DNA from 2 places in the Sinomonas terrae genome. Region 2 is predicted to be linked to the other one. Evidence: riboswitches for the same ligand, from Rfam matches in the RefSeq annotation. Region 2 holds a riboswitch; the other holds the start of a gene.
The links. A riboswitch is a leader RNA that binds a small molecule or an ion and turns the genes downstream of it on or off. The one in region 2 is predicted to bind cyclic di-AMP.

Region 1: linked by a shared signal. The riboswitch ahead of L0M17_RS15875 (hypothetical protein) and the one ahead of L0M17_RS17565 (aggregation-promoting factor C-terminal-like domain-containing protein) in region 2 are both predicted to bind cyclic di-AMP.

What each region holds. Positions count from the first base shown of each region.
Region 1 covers NZ_JAKZBV010000001.1:3,441,787-3,449,496, reverse strand. Annotated here, with positions in the region: gene L0M17_RS15895 (cold-shock protein) at 1-126, shown strand, start outside; gene L0M17_RS15890 (DUF3027 domain-containing protein) at 128-733, shown strand; gene serC (phosphoserine transaminase) at 824-1,957, opposite strand; gene L0M17_RS15880 (iron-dependent transcriptional repressor DtxR) at 2,231-2,926, shown strand; cyclic di-AMP (ydaO/yuaA leader) riboswitch at 3,324-3,496, shown strand; gene L0M17_RS15875 (hypothetical protein) at 3,501-3,797, shown strand; gene L0M17_RS15870 (NlpC/P60 family protein) at 3,901-4,680, shown strand; gene L0M17_RS15865 (HNH endonuclease) at 4,900-5,400, shown strand; gene L0M17_RS15860 (NTP transferase domain-containing protein) at 5,364-6,344, shown strand; gene L0M17_RS15855 (molybdopterin molybdotransferase MoeA) at 6,341-7,710, shown strand, end outside.
Region 2 covers NZ_JAKZBV010000001.1:3,805,950-3,813,659, reverse strand. Annotated here, with positions in the region: gene L0M17_RS17575 (response regulator transcription factor) at 1-143, opposite strand, end outside; gene L0M17_RS17570 (hypothetical protein) at 738-1,325, shown strand; gene L0M17_RS17565 (aggregation-promoting factor C-terminal-like domain-containing protein) at 1,497-2,183, opposite strand; cyclic di-AMP (ydaO/yuaA leader) riboswitch at 2,188-2,389, opposite strand; gene L0M17_RS17560 (winged helix-turn-helix domain-containing protein) at 2,983-3,795, shown strand; gene L0M17_RS17555 (SixA phosphatase family protein) at 3,838-4,392, shown strand; gene L0M17_RS17550 (hypothetical protein) at 4,334-4,972, opposite strand; gene L0M17_RS17545 (dihydrolipoyl dehydrogenase family protein) at 5,039-6,451, opposite strand; gene L0M17_RS17540 (IclR family transcriptional regulator) at 6,511-7,296, opposite strand; gene L0M17_RS17535 (CoA transferase subunit A) at 7,473-7,710, shown strand, end outside.

The sequences.
Region 1 (7,710 bases), 360 kb from region 2:
ATCGTCCAGGACCTCGTGAGTGTCCTGGACAATCTGTCGGGGCAGCTCGCCAAGGGGACCTACCCCGAGAAGGGCGCCACGATCGCGGCCGCCCTCCGCCGCGTAGCCGACCAGCTCGACGTCTGACATGGCAGGGCAAGCTTCTTCCTCCACCACCGCGGGCGGCGCTGAACCGCGGCCGCGGGCTGGCGTCCCTGTGTGGCGCGTCGGCAAGCCGGACGCTCTCCTGGCCGGAGCGGTCGGGGCTGCGCGGGCAGCCCTCCTCGAGGCCGTCGACGCAGAGCACATTGGCCGCCACCTTGGGGCGAAGAGCGAGGGCGAGCGCCTCGTCACCCATCTCTTCGAATGCCTCCGCCCGGGCTACCGAGGCTGGCAGTGGTACGTGACGGTGGCGAGGGTTTCGCGGTCCAAGATCGTCACCGTCAGCGAGCTCGGCGTCCTGCCGAGCGAGGATTCGGTGCTCGCTCCGGAGTGGGTGCCGTGGTCGGAACGCGTGCGGCCCGAGGAGCGGGAGCAGGCGATCCTCGACGCGGCGGCAGAGGGCGTCGAGGCCGCCGATGAGGCCGATGAGTACGACGACGAGGCCGCTGACGAGTCCGCGGATGATTCCTCTGACGAGGGCCCTGACGAGGCAGAGGAAGCCGAAGCAGAGGAAGCCGAGGCAGAGGAAGCGATTGAGGCGGCCGACGCGGAGGCCGCAGGCATCACCGACATCGACGACGAGATCGACTGAGCCGGTATTTAGCTGGCATAACGGTCAACTGGCTTAACGTTCAATGGTCAGCTCCCGCGGGTGGATTCCCGCCGGAGCTGACCATTTGTGTCAGCCGCGCAGGGCCGCCACTACGTAGTCGATGCACTGCGTGAGCTTGGTGACGTCGTCGGGCTCGATCGCCACGAAGGTCGCGATGCGGAGCTGATTGCGCCCGAGCTTCCGGTACGGCTCCGTGTCGACGACGCCGTTCGCCCGCAGGATCTTCGCGACCTGGGCCGCGTCGACCGACTCATCGAAGTCGATGGTTGCGATGACGTTCGAGCGCTCGGACGGGTTGGAGACGAACGGGGTCGCGAAGTCGGAGGCCTCGGCCCACGAATAGATGCGCTCGGCGGAGTCCGCGGTCCGCTTGGTCGCCCAGTCCAGGCCGCCCTGGGCATTGAGCCACTCCACTTGGGCGTTGAGGCCCACGAGCGTTGTGAGGCTCGGCGTGTTGTACGTCTGGTTCAGCTTGGAGTTGTCGACCGCGGTCTTGAGGTCGAGGAAGTCCGGAATCCACCGTCCCGAGCCCTTGATCTCCTCGACGCGCTCGAGCGCGGCGGGGGAGAACAGCGCGAGCCACAGGCCGCCGTCGGACGCGAAGTTCTTCTGGGGGGCGAAGTAGTAGACATCGGCCTCGGCGATGTCCACATCGAGCCCGCCTGCGGCGCTCGTCGCGTCGATGACAACGAGTGAGCCCTCGTCGGCGCCCTCGACCCGGCGAACGGGAGCCGCCACGCCGGTTGAGGTCTCGTTCTGCGGCCATGCGTACACGTCCACGCCGCCCTCTGCTGCCGGCTCCGGACGGGTGCCCGGCTCGGACGTGCGGATGCTGGAGGCCTCGAGGAACGGCGCCTTGTCCGTGGCTTTGGCGAACTTGGAACCGAACTCGCCGAACGAGAGGTGCTGAGCCTTCGAGCGTACGAGCCCGAACGACGCCGCATCCCAGAACGCGGTCGAGCCGCCGACGCCGAGGATCACCTCGTAGCCCTCCGGCGCCTTGAAGAACGAGGAGAGACCCTCGCGGACGGAGCCGACGAGGTTCTTCACGGGGGCCTGGCGGTGCGAAGTACCGAGGAGCTTCGTCCCAGCGGCCGCGATTGCCTCGACCTGCTCCTTCCTCACCTTCGAGGGGCCGGCACCGAATCGGCCGTCGGCCGGCAGGAGGTCGGCAGGAATGTCCAGCTGGGTCGTTTCGCTCACGGGGGCTCCTTGCAACGATTCCGGGCGGAGGCTCCTTCCGCCCCGCAACAGTCTGCCGCACGGGCTTGGCGACGGGTTAATCCAAGACATGCGCGCGACGCAGTTCCCTGGCCTCGAACGCGACGCAGTTCCCTGGCCTCAGATCCGGGCCGCAAGCGCTAATCTGAGCAGTTCAAAATAAGCTAGACTGGGCCTGCACTCACCGTGCTGCGCGCCCTGTTCCTCCGCCAGGCGCGGGAACCGCTGTTTCGCTTCCAAGGAGCCGCTGGCCGCATGACCGACCTCATCGACACCACTGAGATGTATCTCCGCACCATCCTCGAACTCGAGGAGGAGGGGATCGTTCCCCTGCGGGCGCGCATCGCGGAGCGCCTTCGGCACTCGGGTCCCACGGTGTCGCAGACGGTCGCCCGCATGGAGCGTGACGGCCTCGTGGTGGTGACGGGGGACCGCCACCTCGAGCTCACGGTCCTGGGGCGCAAGCGCGCAACCGAGGTCATGCGCAAGCACCGGCTCGCCGAGCGGCTCCTGTCCGACGTCATCGGGCTCGACTGGGCCTATGTCCACGACGAGGCCTGCCGTTGGGAGCACGTCATGAGCGAGCGCGTCGAGCGGCGTCTGTACGAGCTCTTGGGGCGCCCGAGCGAATCGCCGTACGGCAACCCGATCCCCGGACTCGAGGCCCTTGGCGGCGAGCCCTCAGAGGCTTTCACAGTAGGTGTGATCACCCTGGTCGATGCTATGCGGGAGTATGCGCCGGGGTCGCGGGTCATGGTGTGCCGCCTCGCGGAGCCGATCCAAGTGGACCCTGAGCTCCTCGCCCAGCTCGACGAGGGCGGGATCCGTCCGGGGGCGAAGCTCGCGCTCGAGCGGGTTGGCGACTACATCTCGGTGCGGACGCCCGAGGTCGACGGCGCCCTCGAGCTTCCCGTCGAGGTCGCCGCCCACGTCTTTGTCTCGATCTCGTGAGTGCGGCTGGCTCGTGACCGCCGCTGGATTTGGGTCACTGTAGCCTGTGGGACAGATCTCACAGGTTCGAACACGCCGAGAAGGAAAAAATCTACTTCTTGGACAAATGAGAGAACGCTACCCGCGACCGCTATCTCACTAAAGGTCACGGCAAGATCACGAATCGCCCTCGGGTGACACTTCTCACTCACCCTGCCATCGAGTCGTGAACCGACTCAATGGACCCTTGAAGGGGCGGCAAGCCCGTGATTCCGGGGTTTTTGGACCAAGATCCGTGTCCTGGCCGTGATCATCTGAGATACCGCTGTGATCCGAATGTGACTTTCCGTGAGAAGTCGGCTACGCTCGTTCGTGTTCCAGCTCCAACCAAGTTGGAACATCCGGTCGGATTGCCTAGCTCTGCCGCTGGCCGGAGTCCGTTCGCACAACCGTCTGGCAGGGGCGGGGGAACCAATTTCGGGCCTCCTCACGGAGGTCCTTGGGGTAAAGCAGCCCGGTGCTTGCACCGGGAGGCCGGATACTTCCAGTCCGAACCCGACAGCTCACCTCGCAGGCATTGGGAGAGGCTACCTCTGTGTCGTCACGCAACGTCATTGCGCGTCGTTGGGCCATGCCGGCCCGCAACAGCCGTACCACGGCTGCTGCTCCGGCCATGCCCGATGACGCAGGCATCGTCGGCCGTACGGCCGTCGCCGCTGCGCCACGCTTGACTGTTGCCACGGGTTCGCCCGTGTCAAACAAGCTGCAGCGCAAAGCCTCGGTCCTCTCCGACGTCGGCAGCGCCCGCTTCTCGAGCGTCGTCGCGTCAAAGAAGTCGATTTCCGGCATGCACTCGCACGCCGCCGGTTGCGGCTTCTGTACGTTCCGCTGACCCCCTGACCGTGAGGGTTCACGGCCGTCCCCCAACGGCCGCGTCCTCATCCGCGTGCCAAAACCCCCAGGCGCGCGGGCGACGAAAGAGAGAAACGCCCCAGATGTCCACTCGTGCTGGAATCGCTCGGCACCGGGCCGAGAACACCTCCTCCATCGCCATCATCGCGAAGGCCGTGACGGAGAACGCCGGCGGCATGGGCCGTCAGGCTGCCGTCATCGCTGCCGCTTCGGGCCTGGTCCTGACGAGCGGCGTTGCCGCCAACGCGGCCGAGCTCCCCACTCAGCGTGATGCTTCCGCACCTGCTGCTCTGCAGGTCCAGACCGCCGTTGACGCCAACGTCGCCGCCGATGCTGGTGCCCAGGTGAGCTTCGAGCGGCCGGCCGTCGGGTCGGAAGCCGCTCCGGCTCCTGCTCCGGCGCCTGCCCCTGTTCAGCAGGCCGCGACCAACGTCACTCCCGCAGCGGATACCACTCCCGCCCCCGCCCCTGCCGCTACGACGACGGCCACCGCGACCGCCGCCGTCCAGACGGCTCCCGCCGCCTCCTCGAGCGGGAAGGGCGCGGCGATCGCCGCTGCCGCCTACGCACAGCTCGGCGTCCACCAGGACTGCACGATGCTTGTGACGAACGCGCTCGCCGCGGTCGGCATCTACTTCCACGGCTGGCCGGCCGACTACATGTCCCTCGGCCACATTGTGAGTGGCTCCGAGGCCCAGCCCGGCGACCTCGTGTACTACCAGAACGGTGGCATGGGCATGGCCCACATCGCCGTCTACGTCGGCAACGGCATGGCTGTCCACGGCGGTTGGGACGGCGACAACACTGTTCTCTACAGCGTGAACGTCGGTTCCGGCCCCGTCTTCATCCACGTCGACCGCTGATCCCGGTCTTCTCCTAAAACGGCGCCTCTCCCTGAAGGGAGGGGCGCCGTTTTTGGTATCAGGGGAGTGAACAATCGGTAGAGGTTGCGGCCGAACACCGTCGTGGTTCGTAAAACTGCAAATTCGTTCAGTACTCTAAAAGGGTCGATCAGCCCGACCATGCACAGGGCAGCCGGCCCTGTGCCCCTGATCGGGTGCGGCCGTGAAGAGGAACGCAGCATGCGCACACTCGTCCTGAATGCCGGTTACGAACCATTGGCGGTAGTGAGCTTCCGCCGGGCCCTCGTGCTTGTCCTCGCCGGAAAGGCGAGCATCGTCGCGGAGGACGGCGATCCAGTCGTCGGTCCGCGCGATGTGCTCGGGCGCCCGTCAGTGATCCTGCTCAACCGCTACATCAGACCCCGGAGAACGCACACCGCGACGGTCAGCAGACGCGGGGTGCTTCGCAGAGACGGGCACCTGTGTGCTTACTGCGGCAAGACCGCCCACACCATCGACCATGTGCTTCCGAAGTCGCGCGGCGGCCAGGACACCTGGGAGAATCTGGTGGCGTGCTGCCTGCGCTGCAACAACCTCAAGGGAGACCACACTCCAGCCGAGATGGGGTGGAAGCTTCGCTTCACTCCCCAGACCCCGGTCGGGACGATCTGGCAGATCAAGGAACTCGAGAAGCCGATCGCCCAGTGGAGTCCCTTCCTCCTCCCGGAGTCGGCGGCCTGAACGCCCACCAGAAGGCGCCCGCGTTCGATGCTGTCATCCTGGCCGGGGGCCGGGCTTCGCGGCTCGGCGGCTACCCCAAGCCCCAGCTCGTCTATGAGGGCGTCACGCTGCTCGATCGCGCCCTCGGTGCCGTGGGCGGGGCGGAGAGGGTCGTCGTCGTGGGCCCCCGACAGCACGTGCCTCGCTCCGTGGGCTGGGCGCGCGAGTCGCCGCTGTTCGCTGGGCCCGTCGCCGCCCTTGGAGCGGGCGTCGCCGCGCTCGCTCCGTCGATCGAAGGGCGGGGCGCACCGTGGGTCGCCGTCCTTGCCGCGGATCTCCCGCGCGCGGGCGAGGCGTTCGCCCCTCTTCTTGCGGCCTGCGCGCTTGAACCCCCCGCCGACGTCGTGCTCGCCGAGGATGAAGGGGGCCGCCCGCAGCCGCTCCTCGCACTGTACCGGCGCGCTCCCCTCGAACGGGCCCTCGCCGCCTTGGCCGACGACGGCGGTCTGGCCGACCGGCCCTTGCGGCATCTCGTTGCTAGGCTGTCGGTGCAGCCCCTGCGCCTGAAGCCAGGCCTGGCCGACGACGTCGACACATGGTCCTCCGCGGAGCGTTGGGGCATCCCCCGCCCGGAACGACCGGGCGCGCAGAGCGAGTACGAGGAGCCCGAGATGCCGGAGACGGACAACGACGAGATCCTGCGGGCATGGTGCGCCGAGCTTGTTGAGGCCTTCGAGCTCGATGGGCTCGAGGTCGACATCGACGCGGTGCTCGGTCTCGCGGGGGTGGCCGCGCACGGTGTCGTGCGCCCAGCGGCACCGCTCACGACCTTCATCGCGGCCTACGCGGCAGGGTTTGCCGCGGGCAGCGGGCAAGCCGGAGAGAAGGTCGCGATGGAATCGGCCATCGACGTCGCGCGCCGGGCCCTGAAGTCGCGGGCCGATCGGGCCGGGTCCGGGGAATGAGCGACGGCGCCGCGGGCGCCGCGCACTCCCTGCACCACTCATGGTCGGAGGCCCGCGCGGCGGCGGCCGCGGCGGGATCCCCGATTCCGCCGGCCGAAGCCCCGCTCTCTGCGTGCGCGGGCCGGGCCTTGGCAAAGGACCTCACCGCGCTCACGCCGTTGCCCCACTACGCGTCGTCGGCCATGGATGGCTGGGCGGTGAGCGGCACTGGGCCGTGGATCCTCGCCGAGCCTGGGGAACCACTCGCCGCGCATCAGGCGAGCCCCATCGTGACGGGGGGCGCGCTGCCAGCGGGGGCCCGTGCCGTCCTGCGCCGCGAGTACGGCGAGATCGCGCCGGATGACGAAGGCCTCCCGCACCTCCGCCTGGGCCCCGCGGCGCCCCCCGGCTCGCCTTCCGGCGGGGCGGACCTCCGACCCGCCGGAGAGGAAGCCCAGCCCGGAGACGTCTTGCTGCCGGTGGGCACGGAGCTCGGACCAGCCCAGCTCGCGCTGGCCGCGATCGCCGGGTATGACGAACTTCCGGTCGAGGGGCGGCCACTAGTTCGGATCGTGCGCACGGGCTCAGAGGTCGTCGAGTCGGGGATGCCCGAGCCGGGACGGGTCCGCGACGTCTTCAGTTTCCTCATCCCACCGCTTGTGGCGGCCTACGGGGGGATCCTCGTGGGCCAGCAGAAGATCGGCGACGCCGCCGAGGAGTGGCATGCGGCCCTCGCGGACGACGCCGTAGCAGACACGGCGGTAGAAGACGCGGTAGAAGACGCGGTAGAAGACGCGGTAGAAGGAAGCGGAAGCGCGAGCGCCCCATCACAACTCGGCCCGGCCGACGTCGTCATCACCACGGGCGGCACCGGCAAAGGCGAGTCCGATCACCTGCGCGACGTCGTCGCCCGGCTGGGCGGACGCCTGCTCGTCGACGGCATCTCGATGCGGCCCGGCCACCCGACGGTTCTCGCGGAACTGCCTGACGGGCGGTTCTTCGTGGGACTCCCGGGAAACCCTCTTGCCGCGGTCATGGGCTTTCTTGCCGTGGGGGAGCCGCTCCTCTCCACCCTCGGGGGACGCCCTCCGTTGAATACGGTCGAGTTGCCGTCGGGAACCGTCTTCGAGCCCGAGCTCAAGCGGACGCGGCTCGTCCCCTTCCGGCGCATGTATGGGATGGCGTCGCCGGCCGGTGCCACCGGGTCGGGGATGCTGCGCGGGCTCGCGCGGGCCGACGGCGTCATGGTGATCCCGCCACACGGCGTCCAGCTCGGCGAACCTGTGCAGGTGCTGCCGCTCCCGTGGGGACGGCCGCTCGTCGAGCCCGCCGTGGAAACTGCCGCCAAGCCGAAGCCGAAGCGTAGGAGCGTCTCGTCGAAGGAGCC
Region 2 (7,710 bases):
TGAACGCTCCATCCCGTCATGCGCAGCCCCATGCTCATGAGCTCGGAGAGGCTGGGCTCGTCATCGACCACGAGGGCACGGATGGGGGATCCATCCGGGTGGGTCAGAGCCGGGAGGTTGTTCGTCGTGTAAGGACTTGCCATGGTTCCAGCCTCCTGTGGATGGATAGTCCGAGCCTGAGTTAATTCTGTGGGGAGCCTGTGGACCTCAGCCTAGTCCCGAGCCTCGTCCGCGGCTCGTCCTCGGGCCGTGAAGCACAGCCTGTCCAGCCGGTGGGCACAGGGGCGGCACAGGATGGACAGCGACTCTGGTATCAGAGATCAGACCACCACCGGAGGATCACGATGTCATTCGGACAGCAGAACCCGCAGGGGCCCGAGACCCGGGCTCCGGAGACCCAAGCTCCAGACGCTCATACGCCCGGCCCTCAGGGCTCGCAGCCGACGGAAACCCTGTACCCGAACCAGCCGGGAGTTGAGGGTCCCGCGCACGGCTGGGGTGCTCCTGGTCCCTCATCCCCCTATCAGGGCTGGGGTGCGCCGGGTGCGTCCGAGGGCGGTCAGGGTTGGGGTGCGCCGAATAGTTCCTCGCCTTATCAGAGTTGGGGTGCTTCGGATTCGACGCCGCCCGCCCAGGGTTGGGGTGCGCCGGGGCCGACGACGCCGGGCCAGGGCTGGGGCGCGCGGCCAGCAGATCCTTCGGGCCGCTACAGGGGCGTGCTCTCCCGGCTCACACCAATGCAGAAGGGGCTCGCGGCGGCGGGCGTCGCCGTCGTCGTCGCTGCCGGGGCAGGTGCTGCCTACTACGCAGCGAACAGTTCGGCCAACGGCGTCTCCGCGGCGTCGTCGAACCAGGGCCTCGGCGGGGCACCGGGGCAGGCCGGCGGCGGGCAGGGCCTGAGCCAGGGAGGCAACGGCCGCGGCTTCGGCGGTCCGGGCAACATGGGTCTCGGAACCGCCGGCCAGGCGCTGCACGGCGAGTATGTGGTCCAGAGCAACGGCCAGTACGTGACCGAGCTTGAGCAGATTGGCACGATCACCGCTGCCTCAAGCAGCCAAGTCACAGTCAAGAGCGACGACGGCTATGTTCAGACCTACGCCATCTCCTCAGACACGACGATCGCTAGCTTCGCCGGCCGGCGCCAGTCCGGCGGCGGGTCGCTGAGCGCCTCGAGCCTCGCGTCCGGCCAGACCGTCCGGGTCACCGCGCTCAAGAACGGGAACGCCGCCTTGACGATCCTCGTTTCCTCTACAGCAGGAACCTCGGGCTCCGGCAACTCGGGCTCGGGAACCTCCGGTTCCTCGAGTTCGGGACAGAGTAATTAGGAACCCGGGCGACTAAGCCTTCTTGCCAGAGAAGGAAGGGCCAGAGAAGGGTCCAGAGAAGAACGACGGCGCCGCTCCCACCGTGGGGGCGGCGCCGTCGTCTGTGGTGTCTTGGCGCGTGTGGTGCCTTGGCGCGCGAGTCAGGAAGGTGGCCGCATCAGCGGCCGCCGATCAGTACCAGCCGCTCGCGTAATGGAACGTGAGGGCGTTCGCGGGGGAGCCGTACCGGTCCTTGATGTAGCCGAGGCCCCAGTCGATCTGGGTGCGGTAGTTCGTCTGCCAGTCGCTCCCGGCAGAGTCCATCTTGTTGCCAGGGAGCGCCTGCGCGATGCCGTACGCGCCGCTGCTCGAGTTCGTCGCGGTCGTGGTCCAGTCGGACTCGAGGTTCCATAGGGTGATGAGAGCCTGCATCTGGTCCTGGCCCCAGCCGTACTTGGCCAGCTGGCTGGACGCGTAGGCCTGCGCTCCGGTGGGGTCGTTGACCGGCTGCGTCTTGAGGATCTCCGCCTTAGCGGCGGCGGCCGCGGCCTGAGCCTGCTGGTCGACCTGCGCCTTCGAGACCGAGGCCACTGTCGAGCGGTCGAAGTCGAGCTTCACGTCGGCGGTGGCGCTGATCAGCGCGGCGGCCGCCCCGTTGGCCTCAGTGGCGCCGGTGGGAGTCATGTGGCCGGTGCTCGCAGCGGCGCCTCCGCCGACGGCAACGAGGCCGAGGGATGCGGCGACGACGGCGTTGCGGTACCGGCCGCCTGTTGCGGTGCCGAGTCCGGCGGTGATGCGGGCGAGACGGCTGGGCGGGGTTGCCGCACGATGCCGGCCGCGTTGGCGCGCAGGCGCGCCCGTAGGCATGGTGTTGCTCACGCAAGAGACCTCTCGTTAGCGCCTACGAAGTTAGCTGCCGGGTTCGGATGCGAGTCATCCGGCCGTGCCTTGCGGCAGGGCTTCACCCCAGGCCCCGGCTCCCGTTTTGAGCACACGGCTCTCCACAGGCCTCCTCGGCCGATTGGTTCCTCCGTCTCTGCCTGATTAACCCTCGGGCTGCCGGCAGAGTTCGGCGGGCTGCACCCAAAGGAGCACGGGGTGTCCCGTGCACTCGACCTACCCTACGGTACGGATCGCGGTTCTGTCACATTTGGGTAACAGCGGATGCTCGGAGGGGCGCGGGGAGCCGGATACGCTCCCAGCAAGGCGCGAATGAGGGCTCGAATGTGTTTGGGCCGGCCCGGCATGGGGGAGGGCCGGACGGCCGTCCGAATGGTGAGACTTCGACCGTTTGGGGTGTAGGGGGTTGCGCTCGGAGCGGTTTCCCGAAGATCCTTCGCCAGAACGCGGCTTAGGCGCAGAATATGTGAAGATGTCGGTTCACATATAGGGTTTTCCGAATGGTGAGTTGTATCACAATTCAGCTTTTCGTCTCACATTCCGAGACGGGACCCCCATTGTTACTTGCCTGTAGCCTTTGTTACGGGGCACACTCACTGGTGTGAACAAGAACTCAACGGCACCTGCAGCCTTCCGCTCCGGCCCACCCGCCGGCCGGACCATGTGCTGTTGTCGAATGCATAGCTGACTGCCCACCCCCAGCACTTGGCTCTTCGCTCAACCTGTTCAGCATTCGAAGCCGCCCGCGTCGGCTAGTTAAATACGAGGTCAGCACTCCATGTCGGTTGCATCCGGATACGTCCATATCTCTGTCCGCAACGCTCAGCGCGCCCAGGCCGCGGCCGGCCGTCAGCCTTTCGGCGGCCGCTCCACCGCTCAGCAGGAGCCGTACGGCGCAGCACGGCCCCTCCGTCCCGTCGCAGATGACTACTCTCCGATGACGGCGCCGACTCCCGTCGTCGCGCCCGGCACCGAGCCCGTGCGCTCGGTCTCGGCGGACACGGTGGCCCACGGTTTCGTCCTGTATGTGGGGATCTCGGAGGAGCAGGCGGCGGCCGCCGGCTCCTCCATCGCGAGGATCGCCCAGGAGATCCGCGCCTACGCGCAGAACCTCGTCCCCGGCGTCGAGAGCTACGCCGCTGTCGCCGTGGCCCCGTCAGGCGCTCAGGGGAGCCCGCTCGACGTCGTCCGCTCGACTTTCGGTGACCCGACCATCGGCAGCCGTCCTCGGCCCGAGCCACGCGTGGCCCAGCAGAACGAGAGCCGCCCGAGCGGCGTCCTCATCGACCTCGCCCGCCGCGAGGTGCACCTCGACGGTGATTCGCTCAACCTCACGTTCAAGGAGTTCGAGCTCCTGAACTACCTCGTCGAGAACGGCACCCGGACGGTGAGCCGCGACGAGCTGCTCGAGAACCTCTGGAAGAACGCCGAGGAAATCCCCAACGAGCGCACGATCGACGTCCACATCCGCCGCCTGCGCTCGAAGCTCGGTCGCCTGGCCAACACTGTCCGTACCGTCCGCGGGCAGGGGTACCGCTTCTACGAGCACCCCGAGGTCATCGTCTGGGCCGCCCCGGAGTACTCGATCTAGGGACGTGCCCGCCGAACGGATTCGGGCCTCTACGCTTGCTCCATGAGCAAGCACCACCTCAAGCGACTCATCGTGCTGCGCCATGCCAAGGCTGCGTGGCCGGTCGGCGTCCCTGACGTCGACAGGCCCCTGGCCGAGCGCGGGCACGCGGACGCGCCTGAGGCTGGCAAATGGCTCCTCGCCCACAAAGTGGTGGCGGACTTCATCCTGTGTTCCGTCGCGCTGCGCACACGCCAGACGTGCACGTGGGTGTGCGGCGCCCTCGGCGACCTCGCGCCCACGCCCAAGCTTGAAACGGGCCTCTACGCGGCGAGCGCCACGCGGATGCTCGCCGTCGTCAACCATGTCCCGGACACCGTGACGACGCTGCTCGTGATCGCCCACATGCCGGGCGTGCAGGATCTTGTGCTGCACCTCGCTGCGCGCGACTCCGATCAGGACGCCTACCTCGACGCCGCGAACCACTTCCCGACCGCGGGGCTGGCGGTCCTCGAGACCGAGAAGCCGTGGGCAGAGCTCGATGGTCAGGACGCGCGGCTCACCGATTTCGCGGTGCCGAGGGCCGAGAGCCGGAAGCACGGGCACCACTCGCATTAGGCCGAGGCGCGGCTTGCTTGGGCGGGTTCGTGCGCGGGGCCGAAGGCCGGCCCTCCGATGTCCGTGAGCCCTGGGCCCGACCCCCGGCGGGGCGTGCGCTCGGGCCGCGTGAACTTGGTGCCGCGGGCCGCGATCCCGCGCGCGACGACGGCCGGCGGCTCGCCCGCGCTGGCATCCGGCGGCGCTGGGGCCAGGCGGCTCCCACCAAGAGGAGTGCCAGCGTCGCGATGAAGGCGGCCACCGCCACGTAGAAGTAGGGGTCCGCGTCCCGGCTCGAGACGGTCGTGACCGCGTCGGGCGCGTCGTCCCAGGCGACGCCGAGCACCCGCAGGAATGCGAGGGTGCAGCCGACCGTCGTCGCCGTCGTTGCCGCGGCGAAGGCAGCTACGACGTAGCGATTCATCCCCAGCACCGCGTAGAGCGCGGAGAGGACGAAGGCAGCGATGGCCGCCATGGTGAGCAACCCCATCCACTCTTCGAGGAACCAGGCGGTGATTCCCGTGATCACGGTCGCGGCGGCGGCGCACCACAAGGTAGCGCGCGCACTGCGGCGCAGGGGAAGGAAACGCGAGGGAGCCACGCAGCCAGTCTGTCATCGAGAACCACCACGGACGGGCAGCGCACGCGGTGTTCCCATGCCCCGAGGCTAGAGGCCGTAGGCCTCGAGGAAACGCAGCCAGATCTCGCTGACGGTCGGGAACGAGGGGATCGCGTGCCAGAGCCGATCGAGGGGGACCTCGCCGACGACCGCGATCGTCGCTGACTGCAGGAGCTCCGCGACGTCCGGGCCTGCGAAGCACGCCCCGACGAGGGTCCGGCGGTCCTCGTCCACGAGGAACCGGGCCCAGCCCTCGTAGTCCTCGGCGAGCTGCCACGCGCCTGCCACGGAGATGGGGAGGTCGACGACGCGCACCCGGATGCCGTGCTCCCACGCCTCCTCCTCGCTGAGGCCGACCATTGCCAGTTCAGGGTCCGTGAACACGACCTGCGGGACAGCGAGCTCGTCCGCGGTCCGGGCGTACCGGCTCCACCGCGTGGGGCGCTTGTCGAGCTCACCCTTGGTCCTCGCCACAATCGCGTCGCCGGTGATTCTTGCCTGGTATTTGCCCTGATGGGTGAGCATGGCGCGGCCAGAACAGTCGCCGACCGCGTAGAGCCACGAGTTGCCGAGGACCAGGCCTGTGTCGTCGACGCGGAGCGACGTCGGCTCGATGCCGAAAGCGGGCAGCCCAAGCCCGTCGAGCGCGGGCCGCCGCCCGGCCGCGACGAGGAGCCTGGCTGCTTCGAGCGTGCGGCCGCCTGACAGCGTGACCTTCACGCCGCCGTCGTCCGTTGATTCGACGAGCTCTGCCGAGACGCCCTCGATGATCTCGACGCCGTCCGCCCGGAGGCCTCCGGCGACGAGTTCACGCGCGTCCTCCGGGAACGCGCTGAGCAGGCTCCCGCGCGCGAGGACCGTGACGCGCGAACCGAGCCGCGCGAACGCCTGCGCAAGCTCCGAGCCTGCAACCCCCGCTCCCAGGACGACGAGGCTCTCGGGGACTTCCCGGGTGCTCGTGGCGTCTGCGGTGGTCCAGTGCGGGGTGTGCTGGAGGCCGGGCACCTTGGGCGTCGACGGCCTCGAGCCTGTCGCGAGTACGACGGCGTGCCGCGCCAGCAGGTCGAAATGGTTGCCGTTGGCGTCGTCGACCGTGAGCCGCTTCGCGCCGGTGAGGCGTGCGCGGCCGCGGACGAGGGTGATGCCCGCGCCGTCGACCCATTCGACCTGCGACTGGTCGTCCCAGCTGTTGACGGCCTCGTCCCGGTGCTTGAGCACGGCGGCGACGTCGAGCGTTCCTGTGACTGCCTCTCGGGACCCCGGGACCCTGCGTGCGGCGTGCAGCGCGGTCCCTGGGCGGAGAAGCGCCTTCGAGGGCTCGCACGCCCAGTACGAGCAGGCCCCGCCGACGAGGTCGCTCTCTACGAGGGCTGCACTCAGCCCGCCCTTCACCACACGGTCCGCCGCGTTCTCGCCCGCGGCGCCGGCACCGATCACGATGACGTCGTACTCGCTCTCCACCCCACAGATGCTACGGGACCGAGTTGATCTCACGAGTTGATCTCAGGTTGGCGGTTCTTCTACCGTTCGCGCCCTCTCTGAAGGCGGAGGCTGATCTTGTGCGCCTCCTCCATGAGGAGCTTTCCGAGGAGGCCGCGGCGGTCGGCGCGGAATCTCGGCTCGATGCCGGTGAAGGAGACGGCTCCCACTGGGTTCCCGTTCCCGTCGAAGACGGCGGCGCCCATCCCGTAGCTGCCTTCGAGTACGAGCCCGGGGTTGACCGAGTACCCGCGGAGCCGGGTCTGCTCGAGTTCCTGACGGACGAGGGCCTCCGTGTGCCCTTGGGCGAAGCCACCGGCGTGCTCGTTCCACCGGCTCAGATAGGACTCCTGCTCCGCCCTGGGCACGAAGGCCATCATGGCAAGGCCTGCGGAGGCGACCCCGAGCGGGAACCGGACGCCTTCGCGCAGCACAAAGGAGCGGATGGGGAAGCTGCCCTCTTCGCGGAGGAGGCAGACGGTCTCGCTCCCCTGGCGGATGCTGTAGAACGCGCTCTCGCCGGAGGCTTCCGCGAGCCGGCGGATGCTGGGGCGGGCGAGTTCCTCGAAGGAGAAGCGCGAGGCGGCGATGGATCCGAGGAGGTACAGCTCGGTGCCGAGGACCCAGTTTCCTGACTGTGCATCCGTGTCCAGCAGGCCTTCGGCCGCGAGCGAGGTGAGGAGCCGGTGCGCCGTGGGACGGGTGAGGCCGGCCTCTCGCGCGAGCCACGTCGTGCTGGCTCCTGTCGGATTGCTGCCGACCAGGCGCAGGAGACGGCCGACTCTGCCGACCACCTGCGCGCCCGGGACTGCTGTCCGTTCGTTCACTGTCCTTCCCTTTCGGCCTCGTCCTTTCGGTCGTCCATATTGTGGATGAGCTGGTTGCCTCTGTCCACAGTATGCGTTCTGAGGCCGCTTCTCTTGTTCTCGGTTGGCGGAATTTCTAGGTTCGTCAGGAAGGCAAGACTGTCCACAAAGTGGTGGGGCTCGAGGGAGGATATGAAGTGGGAAAGCTGAGAGACGACGTCGCCGGAGTGCTGGCCGAGGCGCTGCACGACGGCGCGCTCCTCGCCGTCGGAGGCTTCGGGCTGAGCGGGATTCCGGTGGACCTGATCGAGGCGGTCCGGGAGACCGGGGTGCGAGATCTGACGGTGGTCTCGAACAACATGGGCATCGATGGGAAGGGTCTGGGGATCCTGCTCGAGTCCGGGCAGGTGCGGAAGGTCATCGCCTCCTACGTGG